Linked DNA regions of Luteolibacter sp. LG18. The protein of the gene in region 2 binds, or shares a complex with, the protein of the main gene of each other region. Links are inferred from orthologs where the notes say so. Each region holds a gene or a part of one and is shown on either strand. Other genes may lie near its edges. The genes, in order: secY and secA.

The links.
Region 1: the proteins of secA (region 2) and secY are in contact, whole or in part, in a crystal structure (PDB 3DIN), measured with the Thermotoga maritima proteins. The link is inferred for Luteolibacter sp. LG18 from one-to-one orthologs. Residues at the interface, in WP_004082002.1 of Thermotoga maritima: Glu261, Ala262, Arg263, Lys300, Ala301, Arg302, Thr303, Ile304, Ile305, Leu323, Tyr324, Asp325, Pro326, Val329, Ser330, Tyr333, Ile336, Lys340, Phe345, Val349, Glu363, Phe364, Tyr374, Ser375, Gly376, Gly377, Glu393, Ile395, Thr482, Ser483; in WP_004081795.1 of Thermotoga maritima: Glu108, Gly109, Glu110, Glu111, Ala236, Glu237, Arg238, Arg239, Ile240, Thr241, Ile242, Gln243, Tyr244, Ala245, Arg246, Arg247, Val248, Thr249, Gly250, Arg251, Arg252, Val253, Tyr254, Gly256, Ala257, Ser258, Thr259, Tyr260, Leu261, Pro262.

Annotation. Positions count from the first base shown.
Region 1 is NZ_AP024600.1:2,332,303-2,341,398, reverse strand. Bases 6,133-9,096 are described here. They hold secY (preprotein translocase subunit SecY), read right to left. Parts: upstream 8,384-9,096; coding sequence 6,881-8,383; downstream 6,133-6,880. Other genes in these bases: rpsE (30S ribosomal protein S5), read right to left, coding at 8,959-9,096; rplO (50S ribosomal protein L15), read right to left, coding at 8,480-8,926; llg_RS09805 (nucleoside monophosphate kinase), read right to left, coding at 6,221-6,871; map (type I methionyl aminopeptidase), read right to left, coding at 6,133-6,177. In the rest of the region: llg_RS09835 (MG2 domain-containing protein), read left to right, coding at 1-80; pbpC (penicillin-binding protein 1C), read left to right, coding at 106-2,370; llg_RS09825 (FtsW/RodA/SpoVE family cell cycle protein), read right to left, coding at 2,598-3,791; llg_RS09820 (hypothetical protein), read right to left, coding at 3,870-4,421; llg_RS09815 (lysozyme inhibitor LprI family protein), read right to left, coding at 4,512-5,369; more of map, read right to left, coding at 5,398-6,132. UniProt on the Escherichia coli protein: The central subunit of the protein translocation channel SecYEG. Consists of two halves formed by TMs 1-5 and 6-10.
Region 2 is NZ_AP024600.1:5,056,354-5,066,208, forward strand. What follows is about bases 1,509-5,231. They hold secA (preprotein translocase subunit SecA), read left to right. Parts: upstream 1,509-1,836; coding sequence 1,837-5,031; downstream 5,032-5,231. Other genes in these bases: llg_RS20195 (SDR family oxidoreductase), read left to right, coding at 1,509-1,710; llg_RS20205 (hypothetical protein), read left to right, coding at 5,168-5,231. Also shown: llg_RS20190 (Ldh family oxidoreductase), read left to right, coding at 1-891; more of llg_RS20195, read left to right, coding at 922-1,508; more of llg_RS20205, read left to right, coding at 5,232-5,542; llg_RS20210 (TonB-dependent receptor), read left to right, coding at 5,850-7,907; llg_RS20215 (hypothetical protein), read left to right, coding at 7,921-8,628; llg_RS20220 (L-dopachrome tautomerase-related protein), read left to right, coding at 8,753-9,855. UniProt on the Escherichia coli protein: Required for protein export, interacts with the SecYEG preprotein conducting channel.

The DNA.
Region 1 (9,096 bases), 2.7 Mb from region 2 along the record:
CGCCGGCCGCGAAGGTGGAGTCGATGTACGATCCGGAGAAGTTCGCGCTCTCCGCCTCGCAGTTGATCCGCACGAAATGACCGGATCGCCCTCGATCCATCGTCCGTGAAAGTGTTCCGTCATCTCCGCCGCAAGCGCGTGGCCATCCCGCTCGCGCTGGCGGCGCTGTGGGCCTTCGGCTGGTTCGGGCTGCCGTTCCTGGTCCCGCTGCCCGCGGGCCTGGAAACGGAGGTCCCGGCCTCGCCGGTTCTGCTGGATCGCCACGGCGAGCCGATCCGGCGGCTGACGCTCGGGGATTTCTCGCGCGGCGAACCGGTGGGGATCGCGGACCTTCCACCCGACTTCATCGCGTGCACGCTGGCCGCGGAGGACAAGCGGTTCTTCCAGCACGGCGGCATCGACCTGCTCGCCACCGCCCGCGCGGCAAGCGATTGGATCACCCACCGCCGCGTCGTCTCCGGTGCTTCCACCATCACCCAACAACTGGTGAAGATCTCGTCGCCCTCCTCGCAACGCGGTCTCGCCACGAAACTGCGCGAGGCCCTCGGTGCCCGGCGCTTGGAAATGACGTGGTCGAAGGAGCGCATCCTCACCGCCTACCTGAACCGTCTCGACTACGGCAACCGTCGTAGAGGCCCGGCCGAGGCCGCGCGCCATTTGTTCCAGAAACCCCTCGGTGACCTGTCGCTCGGCGAGTGCGCCCTGCTTGCCGGACTGCCGCAGGCCCCCACCCGGCTCAATCCGCTCAAGCGCCCGGAGGCCTCGCTCGCGCGCCGCAACCTGGTGCTCGCCCGCTTGGCCAAAGCCGGGGCGATCGATCCTGCCCGTATCCAATCCGCCCTGACGGAAACACCCGACCTTCGTCCGCTCACCGAAAAGGAAACCGCGCCGTGGCTGGCGCTCGTGCCGGACCCATCCGCCACGGATTTCCGCACCACCCTCGACCTCCCGCTCCAGCGCGACGTGGAAACCATCGTCCACGAGGAACTCGCCGCGCTGCGCGGGGCAAACCTGCGGCACGCCGCGGTGGTGGTCATCGACAATGCCAGCGGCGACATCCTCGCACTGGTGACCTCGGGCAATTGGAACGACCCACGCGGCGGCCAGATCAATGGAACGCTCGCCCCGCGCTCGCCCGGATCCGCGCTCAAGCCCTTCACCTACCTGCTCTCGTTCGAAACCACCGGCCGTTACCCCGGCGCGATCGTGGCGGACATCCCAACCCGTTTCCGCACCGAGCAGGGCCTGAACCTGCCGGGCAATTTCGACCGCACCCATCGCGGACCGGTATCGATCCGCACCGCGCTTGGCTGCTCGCTCAATGTCCCCGCGATCCGCGAGCTGAACGATCTCGGCGGCCCGCAGCCGCTCTATGACCTGCTGGTGAACCTAGGCCTCACCACCCTCGGCAAGCAACCGGACCACTATGGGCTCGGCCTGACCATCGGCAACGCCCCGGTCCGCTTGCTGGAGCTGACCAATGCCTACGCCACGCTCGCCCGCGGCGGCACTAGCATTCCTCCCCGCCTGTTCTCGTCCCAAGCGCATGTGGCCCCGCGGACCTTGTTCGACTCCCGCTGCGCGTGGCTGGTCTCGGACATCCTCTCGGATCCCGATGCCCGTGCGCCGTCGTTCGGTCGCCATGGTCCGCTGGAGATGCCCTTCAAGTGCGCGGCGAAGACCGGCACCTCCTCCGATTTCCGCGACAACTGGTGCCTCGGCTTCACCCGCGATTTCACCGTGGGCGTGTGGGCCGGCAATTTCGACCAAACGCCGATCAAGGGCCTCTCCGGCGTGGCCGGTGCCGGACCGATCTTCCACCGCACCATGCTGCGGGTACAGCGCGACACCGCTCCAGCGTGGCTGCCGCGACCGGAGGGCGTGGTGGAAGTCCCCGTCGATCCCCGCACCGGACACGTGCTGGCCGACGCCCGCCCGGACCAAGCACCGAAAATGGAAGTGTGCCTCGCGAGCCGCCAACCGCTGCCCGCCACCACCGCCGACTACGACACGGACGGCCACGTGGTCCTCGATGCCACCTATCAGGAATGGTTCACCAGCACCGAGAACCGCCGCCGCAATGACTTCGCGCTTGAGACCTCCCGCCCGGCCCGCGAGCCGCTGCGCATCCTCGCGCCATCGGACGGCATCACCTGCCTGCTCGATCCTGAGCTCCCCTCCGGCGGCAAGCGCCTGCGCGTCGCCAGCAACCTGCCCGGCACCGCCCTCTGGTCGTCCCCCACCCTCACGCTCGAACCGGCCTCACCCGAACCCGCCGTCGTCCTCCAACCCGGCACCCACGTCCTCACCGCCACCGATCCGCGCGACGGCACCCAACGTTCGATCACGATCCGGGTGAAGAAGCTCTAGAAGTAGAGCCTTCAGGCGAGGAATGTCTTCCGGGAAGTGGAGGCCCTCGATATCTGAGCCGCAAAGAGGCGCAAAATACGCAAAAAGGAAGAGCGCGAGTTTGCTGCATCCGATCGGCGAACGCGTGTCTTCTCGTCCTGAAAACTGAACACTGAAAACCAGCAAACTTTCAGGCCTCCGCCTCCCGGAAGACCTTCCTCGCCTGAAGGCTCAACTCCCCAAGAGGTTCAAGCCTCCACCGGCTCTTCCTCGACCCCGTCGTTGCGGTGGATCCAGACGCTCTGCACCAGACCGAGCAGGAACATGCAGATGATCACGAACGTGCCGGAGTAGCTGACCAGCGGCAGCGGAATGCCGGTGATCGGCAGCAGCAGCACGTCCATTCCGATGTTCTCGAAGATGTGGGAGAAGAACAGGGCGACCACCAGACACACCAATAGCCGCCCGGAGGTGTCCTTACTGTAGAAGGCGATGAATAGACACTGGATCAACAGCAGCGCGAAGGCGGTGATCAGCAGCAGGCTGCCGCGGAAACCGAGCTCCTCCCCGATCACGCCGAAGATGTAGTCGTTGTGGGCCGTTTCCCAGGGGATCAGCTTGCGGGCGTGCAACGAGCCCTTGTCGGCGGTGGCGTTCCAACCGACGCCCTTCCAGCCGGATTTGCCGATCGCCATGGAGACGTAGTAGGGCGCGTAGGCGTCGCCGTTCTTGTCGACCTCGCGGCCCTGAAGCATCCGCAGCCAGAGATCGATACGCTCCGGACCGCGCTTCGACACCAGCGGCAGCGCGACGAAGTAAATCATCGGCAACAGCCCGAGGCTGACGAAAGTCATGAATGACAGGTAGCGGAACGGTACCCCGGCTACCACCAGCGCGACCACGATCACCGGGATCCACACCAGCGCGGACCCCATGTCCCCCATCTTCATCACCAGCAGGAACGGAATCGCCGAGACGATGCCGATGATGCCGATGCGTGCGATGGGTGAAGCGAACATCCGGTGCAGCTTCGGCAGATCCTGGATCAGCCACGAGATCATCAGGATACCGGAGAAGATCCCGAGCTGGGCGGGCTGGAAGGTCAGCGGCCCGAGCGTGATCTGGTGGACCGCCGTCTCCTGCTTCATGGCCACCAGCATCAGGACCAAGCTGGCCATGTAGACCGGGATGCCGAGCCAGCGGATCCAGCGGTAATTCACGAACGCCGCGGCGAAGAACGCGACGCTGCCGATCGCGATCCACTGCTTGTCCATGTGGGCGTAGTACAGCCCGGCGTGAGCGAACTTGTCATGCATCGCCGCCGGATAGGACAGGTGGCGGGCGGCGCTTTCGACCATGAACAGGCCGAAGATCAGGAGCCCGTACATGACCAGCACGAGCACCCAGTTCATACCGAGCAATTTGCGGAGAAACGGTGTCATCGTGGGCGGGAGCGCCACGATACCGGCCACGCCCGCCAACGCAAGGCGGGCGTGGAAACATTCCGCGGGAATTTCGAATCAGCGGGCGTAGAGCCCGTTCGGCGAGAAGACCGCCGCCGGACCGCCGGAAATGCCCACCGGCGGGACGATCACATTCACCTCGTTGCCATCGACCGTCAGCGTGGCCGTCGCGGCCACCCGCTCCAGTCCCTGCTGATGGAAGGGCGCGGTCGGAGCGGGGTCACGGGAGATGAGCTCCGCCTCACCGAGCCCGCCGAGGGCGGTTTCGAACACGTGACCGCCCACCACCACACGGGCGGTCGCCTGGTCCCCTTCGCCGCGCACCGTGATCTCGGCATCGAGAACCGGTGCCTGCTCGAACGGCGTGCCCGCGAAAATCTTCGGACCGAAATAAGCGCCGACCACCGGGTTCGGGCTGATGAAGCCCATCACCACCGGAGCGGCATTCGCATCCGGCTGCCAGAAGATCATGCCCGCCGGCGCGGAACCCACCGGCGTGTGTACCACCCGGGCGACATGCACGATCACGTTCGGCATCGCCAGCGACGGATCCGTCACGGCCACCAGATCCACACCACCCTCCCAGGACATCCAATTTGAAATCGACATGGGCCATTTGTCTAACGACCCACTCTCCCCCCGGCAAATGGGAAATGGCAGGCGGTTTCCAATGGGACACCTCTGTACCCGGTTGAGAAATCAACGAGTCCAAAGGCTCCTCTCCAGCGCCGCGATCCGGGCTTCCACTTGGACGCGTCTCCTCTTCTCCGGGGGGCCCACGCTGGCGAGCCATGCGCGTTGCTGCGACCTCAGCGTGGAAAATCGCCGCACGGGCCCGATCGCCCTCAGGGCCTGATACACCGCGTTCAACCGTTGATCCGGCGTGAACGACTGCTCTTCCGGACCGGTTTGCCATGAAGACACCACTTCCAACAGAGCATCGAACTGACTCAATGTCACCGGTCGAACATCGGCGGAAAGCCAGCCACGGGCCTTGCAATCGTATGTTCCGGTGAAAAACACGCGATGGGTCTCACGGTCTTCGAACGCCTTGGGATTGTCGTCCGCCAAACAGCCTATCCGGACGAGGCACCCGTCAAAGTGGGCCACTGCTCCTCCCTCGAGATCCTTGCCCGCCTTGAGCAAACTGTCCCTGACCTCGCCCCGAAGATTGGTCTGTTTCATCCGCGAAGGCCCGATCTCCAGCAATTCAATGCCCTCGAACCACCACCGGCGATGATAGAGAACCACGCACCGGGAGGAATCCGGCGACCACACCGCGTTCAAGGAAACCCGGTTGTGAGGCCAAAAGTAAGACGACCCGCGGATCCTGCCCACCACCTGCCGCGTTTTCAAGTCGGCGAGATAATTGGCTTCGTCCAGCCCCTCGATTTCACCATCCGGCGAAATTTCCCCGTGAAAAACGATAATGCCAAAACGGCCATCAGGCGAGACGGTGCCCTCCTCCACCTCATATTTGAGCGGCCATTCAAGCGCCTTCACCGGAGAGGCCCCGGCGACCACGAAACAAACCAGCAGCAACGCGAATGCCTTCACATCCTGAGGTGGCCCGCTTTGATTCCAATCACACGAAGGTCTCGCGTGGACGCCAAGTGAGGATCTCCGGCTCACCATCGGTGATGAGCACGGTGTGCTCAAAGTGAGCGGACAACAAGCGATCCTCGGTGATCACCGTCCAGCCGTCCTCAAGGTAGCGCACGCCGGGACGCCCGGCGTTCACCATTGGCTCGATGGCGAGAGTCATGCCTGGCATCAGGATCGGACTTTTGCCGTTCGGGCGGTAGTTCGGGACCTGGGGCTCCTCATGGAGATTTCGCCCCACGCCATGACCGACGAACTCACGAACCACCGTGAATCCCAGCGGCTTCACGTAATCCTCCACCGCACCGCAGAGGTCGAACAGGCGCTTGCCGGGGCGGGCCCAGGCGATCGCTTCGTAAAGGGATTGCTCGGTCGCGGCCAGCAGGCGCTTGGTTTCCGCAGGGACGTCTCCGGCGATCACGGTGGTGGCATTGTCGCCGATGAAGCCGCCCTTGATGACGCCTACGTCGATCTTGACGATGTCACCCGGTTGGATGCGGCGTGCGCCACCGATACCATGAACAACCTCCTCGTTCACCGAGATGCAAGTTTGGCCCGGGAAACCACGGTAGCCAAGAAAAGCGCTACGACCGTCCTGCTTCGCGATCAGATCGGCCGCCAGTTTGTCGATCTCACCGGTGGTACGTCCAGGCTCGATCGCTTTCGCCAGCTCCTGAAGCACCTCGGAGGCGGCTCGCCCTGCTTCGCGCATCTTGTCGATTTCGCGGGCGGACTTGATCGGAATGCGGTTGTGGCGGGCCATGGGAAAAGGTCGTGGAAAAGAATGGAGGCGAGCGCCCGGAAATTCAACCGGACACTGCGGAAGGGAAAAAGAGACGGTGAATCACTCCGGCCACCTCGTCGGCGGAAGCCGTGGCGTTTTGATGGCTCAGGAGGCCGCGCTGGTCATAGAAATCCACCAGCGGCAACGTGTAGCGCGAGTAGGCGGCGTGACGGCTGCGGAAGTTCTCCTCATCGTCGTCCTCGCGGCGCGAAACCGTGCTACCGCACACCGGGCAACGGTCGCCGGAAGCCTGCGTCGCTTGGCCGCTCCAGCGGCACTCGGGGCACTCCACCCGGGCCTGAATTCGGTGGAGCAGTTCCTCCATCGGCACGTCGAGGGCGATCACCCGGTCAAGGGCTTGATCGTGGTCGCCGAGCCAGCGCTCGAGGAATTCGGCCTGGGGAACGCTGCGGGGAAACCCGTCGAGCACCCAGCCATCGGGGTGGCGAGCCAGCCACTCGCCGAGAATACCGCACATCAGGTCGTCCGGCAGATAGCCGCCCCGGTCGAGGATCGGCTTCGCCTGGAGGCCCAGCGGAGTCAACTCCTCCACCGCCTCGCGCAGCAGCGCACCGGTGCTCAAGTAAGCGACTCCGGCGGCCTCGGCGAGCCTGCGCCCCTGGGTCCCCTTCCCGGAGGCGGGAGGACCGAGGAGCACAACACGGAGGGGCATAACCTTGGATCAGTGACCCCGGTTGTAGATCCAGACAGCGGTGCCGAAGACCACCAGCACGGCGATTACCGTCCACAGGTAAACCAGCGCCACCTTGGAAGCAGCCGCACCGGTCTGGGCCAGGCGGTCGTAGCGACCCTTGATCTTGCCCTTGCGAAGGAAGCCGTCGTAGTGCTTCTGGATCAGGTGGGTTTCCACCTGGCGCATCACGTCCAGCACCACGCCGACGAGGATCAACAGGCTGGTGCCGCCGAAGAAGTGCAGCACCGGGGAGCTCGGCGGGAGGTTCACCACCGCGCCCACCACCACCGGCAGGATGAAGATCAACGTGAGGAAGATCGCCCCCGCGAAGGTCAGGCGGGTCATCGTGAAGTCGAGGAACTCGGCCGTCGGCTTGCCGGGGCGCACGCCCGGGACGTAGCCACCGTTGCGCTTGAGGTCTTCGGAGATCTGGGACGGCTGGAACATGGTCGCCACCCAGAAGTAGGAGAAGAAGAAGATGAAGATCGCACCGAGGACGTAGTACCAGGTGCCACCGCCGGTCAGGGCCTCATAGATCTTGAGGGACCACTTCTGAGTCGGGAACATCCACTTCAGCATCATCGGCGGCAGCGAAAGCACCGCCGTGGCGAAGATGATCGGCATCACCCCCGCGTAGTTCACCTTCAGCGGGAGATACTGGGTCTGGCCGCCGAACTGCTTCCGGCCCACAACCCGCTTCGCGTATTGCACCGCGATGCGGCGCTGGGCCTGGGTCAGGGCGATGGTGCCCGCGATGACCACCAGCAGCATGACGATCATGAGCAGCATCTTCCACGAGTTGAAGGGGCTCACGTCCTTGCCGGTGACGAAGAAGTGCCATGCCTGGATCAGAGCGCCGGGCAGCGAGGAAACGATGTTCACGGTGATGATCACCGAGGTCCCGTTGCCGATGCCGCGGTCGGTGATCTGGTCGCCGATCCACATCAGCAGCATGGTGCCGGCCACCACCGTGGCGGTCACCAGCGCGTACCACAACATGGACTGGTCGCGGACCAGAACGCCGTATTTCTCAATGCCGCTCAGGTAGGGCATTGACGCCGGATGCGTCAGCGTGCGGGCCACGAAGAAACCCTGCACCAGCGCGATGACGATCGTCATGTAGCGGGTGAACTGGGTGATCTTCTGGCGGCCGCCGTCCTCACGGGACAGGCGGGCCAGCTTCGGCACCACCGCGGTCATGAGCTGGATCATGATCGAGGCGGAAATGTAAGGCATGATGCCGAGCGCGAACACGCCCGCCTGTTGCAGGCCACCACCCGAGAACACCGCCAACATGGCATTGAGGCCACCGGCCGGGTTCGAGGGGTCCGCCTTGCTCTGCGCATCCATGTAGGCCTTGATCACGGTGCCATCCACCCCCGGAAGGGTGATGTGGACGCCGAGACGGACGATGATGATCATCGCCAGCGTGAAGAGGATGCGGTCGCGGAGCTCGGGGATCCGCCAGGTGTTGGCAAACGCAGAAATCATGGGCAGGGGAAAATGGACGCGCGGTTTATAAATACGATGAGGAAGCGCGCAAGCGCTTCCTCACCGGAGAGAAACAGGATGTGATGCGGGAACGCCTCAGGCAACCGTGACGGTGCCACCGGCCTTCTCAACCTTCTCACGGGCGGAAGCACTCACCGCGCAAACGGTGATGGTGAGCTTCTTGGTGAGAGTGCCGGTGCCAAGGAGTTTCACCTTGTCATAACGGCCGTTGATGAAACCCGCGGCGCGGAGGACTTCCTCGGTGACGACGGCGCCATCATCGAAGTTCTCCTCGAGGTCGTTGAGGTTCACCACCGCGACGACGTCGCGGAATTCGTAGTTGTTGAAGCCCTTCTTGGGAAGGCGACGATGGATCGGCATCTGGCCGCCTTCGAAGCCCACGCGGACGGAGCCGCCGGAGCGGGCACGCTGGCCCTTGTTGCCCTTGCCCGAGGTCTTGCCGTGGCCGGAGCTTTCGCCGCAACCGAGGCGCTTGACCCGGTGCTTGGCACCTTTGTTCGGCTTGAGTTCGTGAAGTTTCATTTCCTAGTGGAAGTTGGGATGGGAAATCCGGCTCAGATGGCCTTTTCCTTTTTCTTCTTGCCGCGGGAGGACAGGACCTGATCGCGGGTGCGGAGCTGGGAGAGAGCCTTCAGGGTGGCCTGCACCACGTTGGCGTGGTTGGAGGAGCCCATCGACTTGGCGAGGACGTC
Region 2 (9,855 bases):
TGCACGCCAGGTGCCGAAATCGAGGTGAAGCCGACCCGTTTCGCGGCGTCGGAAATCTGGGACTCCCACAAGAAGCTCGGCCAGTCCGTGGCCTACCGCGCCATCGACCGCGCCATCGAGCTGGCGGACCAGTATGGCATCGCCCAGATCGCCGTGGACGACACCTTCCACTACCTGTGGGGGGGCGGTTACGTCATGGAGGCCGCGGAGCGCGGCTACTTCGCCTACACCAACTGCACCTCCACCCTCGCGGAAGTGGTGCCCTTCGGCGGCAAATTCCCGACCCTCGGCACGAACCCGCATTCGTGGGGTATCCCGACCCAGGACCAAGTCGGTTTCCCGATCGTGATCGACTGGGCGACCTCGACCGTGGCGATGGGCCGCGTGCAGGCGCTGAAGCGCGAGGGCAAGCAGCTCCCTCCGGGCGCGGCCGTGGACAAGGACGGCAACCCGACCACCGACCCGCACCAGGTGGCGGCGCTGCTGCCCTTCGGCGCGCACAAGGGCTACGGCATGTCCCTCATCAACGAGATCTTCGGCGGCCTGATCGGCACCTCGCTTCCGACCATCCGCGGCCGGAAGTCCGACATTCCGGGAGAAAAGACCACCTCCGCCTTCTATTTCCAGGTCATCCACCCGGACGCGATCTCCGGCGGCAAGTTCGCCCACGGCCGCAGCCAGAAGGACAACCTCAAGGCGGTGATCGACGACATCCTCGGCCACGGCAACGACGGCGCGATGCTGCCGGGCCAGTTCGAGGCGGATGCCCGCAAGCGTTCCGACGCAGCCGGTGGTTTGCTCTTCACGGAGGCCGAGGTGGCGGAGTTCAATGAGCTCGCCCGCGAGCTCGGATTGCCGGAATGGGACATTGCCTCCCTTCCCCGCGCCTGATTCGCTCTTCATCCTATCCGCACGTCTTCCATGCAACCCGCTTCCTACCTCAAAGATCTCTTCAGTCTCCAAGGCAAAACCGCCGTTGTGATCGGCGGCACCGGTGAACTCTGCGGCACGATGGCCGTCGGCCTGGCCCGCGCCGGAGCCGAGGTCGTCCTCGGCGGCCGGATCCCCGAAAAAGCCGAAAAGCGACTGGCCGAGATCGAGAGCCATGGCGGCAAGGGTTACTTTGTCCCGGTGGACGTGACCTCCCGCGAGTCCCTCCAGCAACTGCTCGACACGGTGCTGGAGCGCTCCGGCCAGGTGGACATCCTGATCAATGGCGCCGGCACCAATTCGCCGACGCCGTTCCTCCAGATCAGCGAGGACGAATACGCCCGGATCATGGACACGAACCTGACGGCCATCTTCCGCGCCTGCCAGGTCTTCGGGAAATACTTCGTGGAAAACAACCAGCCGGCCTCGATCATCAATCTGGGCTCGATTTCCGGCCTGAACCCGCTTTCCCGAGTCTTCACCTACTCCGCCAGCAAGGCGGCGGTGCACAATCTGACCCGCAACCTGGCCCGCGAGTGGGCGGACAAGGACATCCGGGTCAACACGCTGGTGCCGGGCTTCTTCCCGGCGGAGCAGAACCGCAAGGTTCTGGACGAGTCCCGCGTGCTGGACATCCTGCGCCAGACCCCGGCCTCCCGCTTCGGGAACGCCGAGGAGCTCATCGGCGCCACCATCCTGCTGGCCTCCCCGGTGGCCGGCTCCTTCATCACCGGCATGGAGATGATTGTGGACGGTGGATTCCAGGCCATGACCATCTGAGGTCCCTCAGTCGGCGGACTCATCACTCCGGACGCTTCTTTTCATCGTGCGGCTTGCACCTGCGCCGTACGGAGTGTATGCGTCCGCCCCGGCCTGTTTACTTCCGGCCCCATTTCCCGTTTTCCCATGATCAAGTGGATCCTCCAGAAAATCGTCGGCAGCAAGAACCAGCGCGAACTGCGCCGGATCCGGCCGACCGTCGGCCGCGTGAATGAAATCGAGGAAGCCCTCCAGCGCGAGCCGGATGGCAAGCTCCAGGAGATGACGGCCAAGTGGAAGGACTACCTCTCCCGCTACCATCCGCTCGTGATCGCCGCGAAGCCGGAATTGCAGCGCATGGACGCGGATGGCCTGCAGGCCCAAGCCGCCCGGATGGAGGCCCGCTTGGCTCCGCTCCGCGAGGACTACACGTCCCTACCGGCAAAGGTGGAAGCCACCGTGGAATCGATCGAGGAAGCCAAGGCGGCGTTCCACGAAATCGAGGACACCTTCATGCAGGCCCGCGCGAAGTATCTCGAGCAGATCCTTCCCGAGGCCTACGCCGTCGTGAAGAACGGCGCGCGTCGCATGAGCGGCCAGAAGATCACCGTGGTCGAGCAGGAGATGACTTGGCAGATGGTGCACTTCGACGTGCAGATCGTCGGTGGCGTCGCCCTGCACCGCGGCATGATCGCGGAAATGCAGACCGGTGAAGGCAAGACCCTCACCGCCACCCTGCCGGTTTACCTGAACGCCCTCACCGGCCTCGGCGTCCACATCGTCACCGTCAACGACTACCTCGCCCGCCGTGACGCGGAGTGGATGGGTGCCCTTTACAAGTATCTCGGCCTGACCGTCGGCTGCATCCAGAACCAGATGGCTCCGTGGGACCGCCGCGAGGAATACGCGTGCGACATCACCTACGGCACCAACGCCGAGTTCGGTTTCGACTATCTCCGCGACAACGGCATGGCGTCCACCAAGGACGAGCAGGTGCAGCGCGGCCACTACCTTGCGGTGATCGACGAAGTGGACTCCATCCTGATCGACGAAGCGCGCACGCCGCTGATCATTTCGGGCCCGTCCTCGCAATCGAGCCACCAGTTCGAGAAATACAAGCCGCTCGTCGAGCAGCTTGTGAAGCGCCAGACGCAGCTTTGCAACGACCTCGCCGCCGAGGCGAAGAAGTCGCTGGAGGAAGGCGACAAGGAAACCGCCGGCCGCGCCCTCTTCAAGATCAAGCTCGGCCAGCCGCGCAACCGCCAGCTCCTGCGCCTGATGGAGGATCCGGACATCCGCCGCCTCCTTGAGAAGACCGAGCTGTCCTTCTATCAGGACGCCCAGAAGAAGGAACTCTTCGCCGTGAAGGAAGAGCTCTACTTCACCATCGACGAGAAGGGCCACGACTCCGACCTCATGGAAATGGGCCGCGAGTATCTCTCCCCCGGCGATCCGGATTCCTTCACCCTGCCCGACCTCGGCACGCTCTTCGCCGACCTGGAGAACGACAAGTCGCTCACCGACGAGCAGAAGATTGTCAAGAAGGAGGAGTATCAGATCCGCATGGATTCCCAGGCGGAGAAGATCCACAACATCTCCCAGCTCCTGAAGGCCTACTGCCTCTACGAGCGCGACGTCCAGTACGTGGTCACCGACGGCAAGGTCTGCATCGTCGATGAAAACACCGGTCGCGAGATGCCGGGCCGCCGCTGGTCGGACGGCCTGCACCAGGCGGTGGAAGCCAAGGAAGGTGTGGCGATCGAGAAGGAAACCCAGACCTTCGCCACCATCACGATCCAGAACTACTTCCGCCTCTACGAAAAACTGGCGGGCATGACCGGCACCGCCGAAACCGAGGCCGCCGAGTTCCACGACATCTACAAGCTCGACGTGCTGCCGATCCCGACCAACCGGCCGAACTGCCGCAAGGACGAGAACGACCAGGTCTTCAAAACCCGCCGCGAAAAATACAACGCGGTGCTGGCGAAGATCGAGGAAGCCCACACCAAGGGCCAGCCAGTGCTTGTCGGCACGGCCTCGGTGGACGCCTCCGAGACGGTCTCCCGCATGCTGAAGCGCAGCAAGATCCCGCACACGGTCCTCAACGCGAAGTATCACCAGCAGGAAGCCGAGATCGTGATGCGCGCCGGCCAGAAGGGCGCCGTCACCGTGTCCACCAACATGGCGGGCCGCGGCACCGACATCAAACTCGGGCCGGGCGTGGCCGAGGTCGGCGGTCTCTTCGTCGTCGCCACCGAGCGCTACGAATCCCGCCGTGTCGACCGCCAGCTCCGCGGCCGTTGCTCGCGCCAGGGCGACCCGGGCCGCAGCCAGTTCTTCATCTCCTTCGAGGACGACCTGATGCGCAACTTCGCCGCCGCCGACCGCATGACGGCGATGATGGAGCGCTTCGGCATGCAGGAGGGCGAGGCCCTCGAGCACTCCTGGCTCAACAAGTCCGTCGAAACCGCGCAGAAGCGTGTCGAACAGCGCAACTACACCTGGCGCAAGCGGGTGCTGGAGTTCGACGACGTGATGAACAAGCAGCGTGAAGTCGTCTACGGCTATCGCAACGAAGTCCTCACCACCGAGAGCCCGCGCGATCTGGTCAACGAGATCATCGAGAAGGTGATCCCGTCCAAGGTGAACGAGTACCTCGCCGACCGCGACGGTGGTTCTCCGGACTACAACGAGTTGCTCCACTGGGTGAACGCCACCCTGCCGATCCGCGTGGACGCCGAGGACCTCGACCTGACCACCCACACCGCCGAGGAGATTTCCGACGTGCTGGTGAAGCGGGTCAAGGACACCTACGAGCGCCGCATCGAGAACCTCCCGCCGGAAGTGCTCGACCAGGAAGAACGCCGCATGGTCCTCGTCGCCATCGACAAGCAGTGGCAGGCCCACCTTTACAACATGGACGCGCTCCGCGAGGGCGTCCAACTCCGCGCGCAGGGCCAGAAGGACCCGCTCATCGAGTACAAGACCGAGGCCTACGACCTCTTCGTCACGCTGATGGGCAGCATCGACCAGGAAGCGTTGCAGAACCTGTTCCGCTCCGCCTCGAACCTCGAAGCCTTCCTCCGCCAGCTCCAGAGCATGCCGCAGGAGCTCCATGGCCCCGAGGAAGCCGGTCCCGCGATCGGCTACGAGAACATCGCCTCCACCGGCAGCTCCGCCCACATCGATCCCTCCACGCTCCCGTCCCCGGAAGGCACCCAGCTCAAGCTGAACCTGCCGAAGCGCCGCCCGAGCTTCGAGATCGAGACCTCCGGCCGCAACGCGCTCTGCCCGTGCGGCTCCGGCAAGAAGTACAAGCAGTGCTGCGGCCGCGAGGCTTGAAGAAGTTTTCGGTTTTCAGTTTCAAATTTTCAGGAAGAATCCTTGGTGCGGGCTCGTTCCCTGATTCTTGCTGAACACTGAAAACTGAAAACCAGCAAACTCCTCTCTGAAGAAGGTCCTCCAGTTCGCGATCGCGTTGCTCGCCAGCATCCATCTGGCGGGAGGACCTTACGCTTTGGTCCAGGTCTGCGCCTGGGCCAACATGCTGGTTTCCTACTCCCAGCAGGACGGCCTGGCGAAGGCGGCGGTGGACACCTTCAGCGGCGAGAAGCCGTGCGAGATGTGCTGCAAGATCGCCCACGCGAAACAGGACGACGCCAAGAAGCAGGGACCGGGCTCGCCTGAGGTCCCCTTCGGGGCCAAACTCCGGCACGAGCTGCTGCCGACGGACAACGTCGGTTTGAAACCGCTTTCCGCCACCGAGATCATGGTGGCGATTCCCCTGCCCCCCGCCCTGATCGCGGGGATCGGCCACGCCGCTCCGCCCTCACCGCCGCCACAGGTGGCGTGAGCCAAGGTCGGGAGAACCGCGCCCACACTGATCAAGGAGTGGCTGCTTTGAAGCAGCCATGTCACGAACGATAGCCATTCGCCGCAACGCCGGCTGGGTATCCGACAAGTATCCATGCCGAGGCTCTAACAGCCTCCTCGCAGGACATCCTCCCGATCCCACGGCAGCTTCGGTTGTCCCTGAAGACGACGCGCGTTCCACGAACGACCGTCCTCCGTCCGGCCACCTCGGCGAGGTGGCCCACCCTTCGACCCTCCCGCCGCGTACCCGCGGCCCCGCATTCGCACACACAACCTTTCCCACTTTCGTGAAATCCACCCGTTTCCTCGCCGCCTCGCTGTGCGGCATCGCCTCCACCGTTTCCGCTGAAACCGCCTCCGATTCGACCCGCAAAGCCCTGCCGGACATGGTCGTCTCAGCGGCCAAGGAGAAATCCCTTACGTCCCCTTCCGCCCAAGCCAGCCGCGAGGAACTCGCGAAGACCCCGGGCGGCACCGAGGTGGTCGAGGCCGACCGCTACCTGCGCGGGCGCTCCTCCACCCTGGCGGATACCTTCGCACTCTCGCCCGGCGTGTTCGCGCAATCGCGCTTCGGCTCGGACGAGGCCCGCATCTCGATCCGCGGCTCCGGCCTGCAACGCACCTTCCACGGCCGCGGCATCCGCGTGATGCAGGACGGCCTGCCGCTGAACCTCGCCGATGGCAGCTTCGACATGCAGGCCATCGAACCGACCGCCGCTTCCTACATCGACGTCTGGCGCGGTGCGAACGCGCTCGACCAAGGCTCGTCCACCCTCGGCGGTGCGATCGACTACGTTTCCCGCACCGGGTTGAACTCGCCGGGCGGCGACGTCCGACTGGAAGCCGGTTCCTACGGTTACCTGCGCGCGGGCATCGCGGGCGGTTTCACCGCGGGTTCGGCGGACCTCTACGCCTCCTTCACCCACCAGGAGCAGAACGGTTTCCGCAACCACGCCGAGCAGGAGAACGAACGCCTGTTTTCCAACATCGGCTGGCGCTTCAACGACGACGTCGAGACGCGCTTCTACATCACCGCGGTGAACACGAACTCGGAGCTGCCGGGCAGTCTGTTCAAGTCCGGGCTGAACCTTGATCCGCGCCAAGCCGCTCCCGCCAACCTCACCCTGGACCAGCATCGCAATTTCGAGCTGCTGCGGCTGGCAAACAAGACCACCGTGCGGGATGGCGACACCACCTGGGAGTTCACCGCGGGCGCGAGCCACAAGGACCTCGACCACCCGATCTCGCAGGTGATCGACCAGAACACGAACGACTTCTTCGGAGGCGTCACCGGCACGAATGAATCCGAGGTCCACGGCCACGCGAACCGGCTGCGCGGCGGCGTGACCTTTTCCTACGGCACGATCGACGCCGCCACCTACGCCAGCGTCTTCGGACACCGCGGCGCGCTGCTCGCCCACGCCGACCAGACGGCCACCAACGTGGAAGGCTTCCTGGAAGACCAGTTCACCGTCACTCCCGGTTTCACCCTCATCGCGGGTGCCAGCGCCGCCTACAACCGCCGCGAGAACGACCTGACCTTCGGCACCGGCCGCGACTACGCGAACGATTACTCGAACGTCTCGCCGAAGGCCGGTTTCCGCTGGGACGCCAGCCAGGAAGTCCAGGTGTATGGCAACGTGTCCGGCAGCTACGAGCCGCCGTCGTTCAGCGAATCGATCGCCTCGACGCTGACCAACAAGGCTCAGACCGCCGTGACTTATGAACTCGGAACCCGCGGCCACCACGGACCGGTGCGCTGGGACGTCTCTCTGTATCACGCGGACATCGACAACGAGCTGCTCTCGATCGACCACGACAACAATCCCGGCACCCCCGCGATCACCGTGAACGCGGACCGCACCCAGCACTCCGGCATCGAGGCCGGATTCGAGGGCGACCTGCTCGGCACCTCATGGGACGCACAGCCGGACAACCGTCTCGTCGTCCGCTCGGCGTGGACCTACGGCGACTTCCGTTTCGACAACGACAGCCGCTACGGCAACAACAAGCTCGCGGGCCAGCCGCCGCACCTCATCCGCGGCGAGCTGACCTGGGAAAACTCCTGCGGCTACTACGCGGGTCCCACCTTCGAATGGGTGCCGGTGAAGGCCTTCATCGACCAGCGGAACACCTTCGCCGCCGATCCGTATGCGATCTGCGGCTTCAAGTTCGGCCGCAGGCAGGAGAAAGGCCTGTCGTGGTTCATCGAGGCCCGCAATCTCACCGACGAGAAATACGCGGCCACCACCGGCGTGATCGAGAACGCCAACTACGCCGACCAGCGCCAGTTCCTGCCCGGCGACGGACGCAGCCTCTTCGGCGGCGTGGAGTGGAAATGGTAAACCGATTCCTCCCATGAGCCGCAACTGGATCCGCAAGGCCCACCGTTGGCTGGGCCTTGCCTTCAGCCTCACCGCGATGATGTCCGCCGGCAGTGGCGTGCTTCACACGGTAATGACCCGGACCCAGGCTCCCCCGCCTTCCGCCCGTCCTTCGGGTGGTGGGCTGGATGCCGGAGCGGTCCGCATTTCCATCGCCGAAGCCGTGGCGAAGCTACCCTCCGAGCGCAAGCCGGTGGCGGTCAACGTCCGCATGATCGGCGGTGAACCGTGGTATCAGGTCTTCACCGGGCCTGGCGTGCCCGCCTATGTCAGCGCGGTGGACGGACATGTCGATCCGGCACAGGACGAGCGTTACGCAGGTGAAATCGCCGCCGGTTTCCTAGGAGGAAAGGACGTGAAGAAGACGGACTACCTGACCGCCTTCAACAACGAATACATCAACATCTTCCGTATCCTGCCTGTGCACCGGTTCGATGCGGAGGACGGACGGGGCACGCGCGTCTACGTTTCCACGACCACCGGCAGCGTGACCCGCCACACCGACGACCAGCGCCAGTTCGAAGCCAGCGCCTTCACGAACTTCCACAAGCTCGGGTTTATCCCGAACAAGGACGTGCGGGATTGGGTGCAGGTGATCACCACGGGCGGCCTTTTCCTGTTGTCCGTGTTCGGAGTGGTGTTGTTCTTCGTGACCCGGCCGCGGAGGAAGGGCTCGATGTAGTCGAAAGCTCCGCTTTCGAATCGTCCCCGCCAGCTCCAGTTGGCGGGGGCTCATCGGCCAAACGAGCCCGATCTCCCAAAAAACTCATCGCGCTCCGCCGCCCCTACACCGAGACTGCGCGGTGATGAATCCTCCGCGTTTCCTCTCCCGGTGTGTTGCCGTTGCGGGCGCCTTCTGCCTGCCCGCCCTCCACGCGGAGGAAAAGCTCATCGAAGTCGCCTCGTTCGGCGATCACCAGCCCATCGGCATGGCGGTTTCCGGGGAGCCGAACCGCGTCTTCGTTTCCTTCCCCCATCGGGAGCCCTTCGCCAACGCGCTGCTGGAAATCACCGATGGCAAACAGGCCCCCTTTCCCAATGCAGAATGGAATGTCTCCAATCCCACCGACGAGGCACATCACTTCATCAACGCCCAGGACCTCTTCGCCGATGACCGCCACAACCTGTGGCTGCTGGATTCCGCGCCCTCCAGCGGGGCATCGATCTTGAACAAGGACGGCACCTCCACCCGGGCCACCGGGCGCTTCAAGGTCGTGAAGATCGACCTGACCCGCAACGAAGTCGCTGAGATCTACCCCTTCGACGATCTGCCGAAGGACAAAAGCGCCCTCAACGACCTGTGCATCGATCACACCCACGGCCTCGCCTACCTGTCCGATCCGGGCTTGAAGGCGATCGTCGTGCTCGATCTCAAGACGAAGCAATCGCGCGTCGTCCTGCGGGATGATCCGGCGATGCTCGCCACCCCGGGCTTCAAGCTGACGATCGACGGAAAGGAGGTGGTGGACGGCTCCGGCAGGCCGTTCGTTTCGAACGTCAACGGCATCGCGCTCACTCACGACGACCGCTGGTTCTACTTCCGCGCCATCAACCAGACGTGGCTGCGCCAGATCGAAACCCGCTGGCTGGCCGACGCCTCGCTCAGCGACCAGGAGCTCTCCGCTAAAATCGAGAAGGTCGCCGAAACCGGTGTCTGCCACGGCATGGTCGCAGACAAGAAGGGAAACATCTACGTCACCGACTCCCAGGCCAAGGCCATCCGCTACGTCACACCGGAGGGAAAGGTCGAAACGCTGGTTCACGATGAACGCCTGATCTGGCCGGATTCCCTAGGCATCGGTTCGGACGGTTACCTGTATCTCACCGCCTCCCAGATCTGCCGCGATGCGAAATTCAACGGCGGCAAACCCGCCTACTCGCTACCCTTCCGCGCCTACAAGGTGAAGCT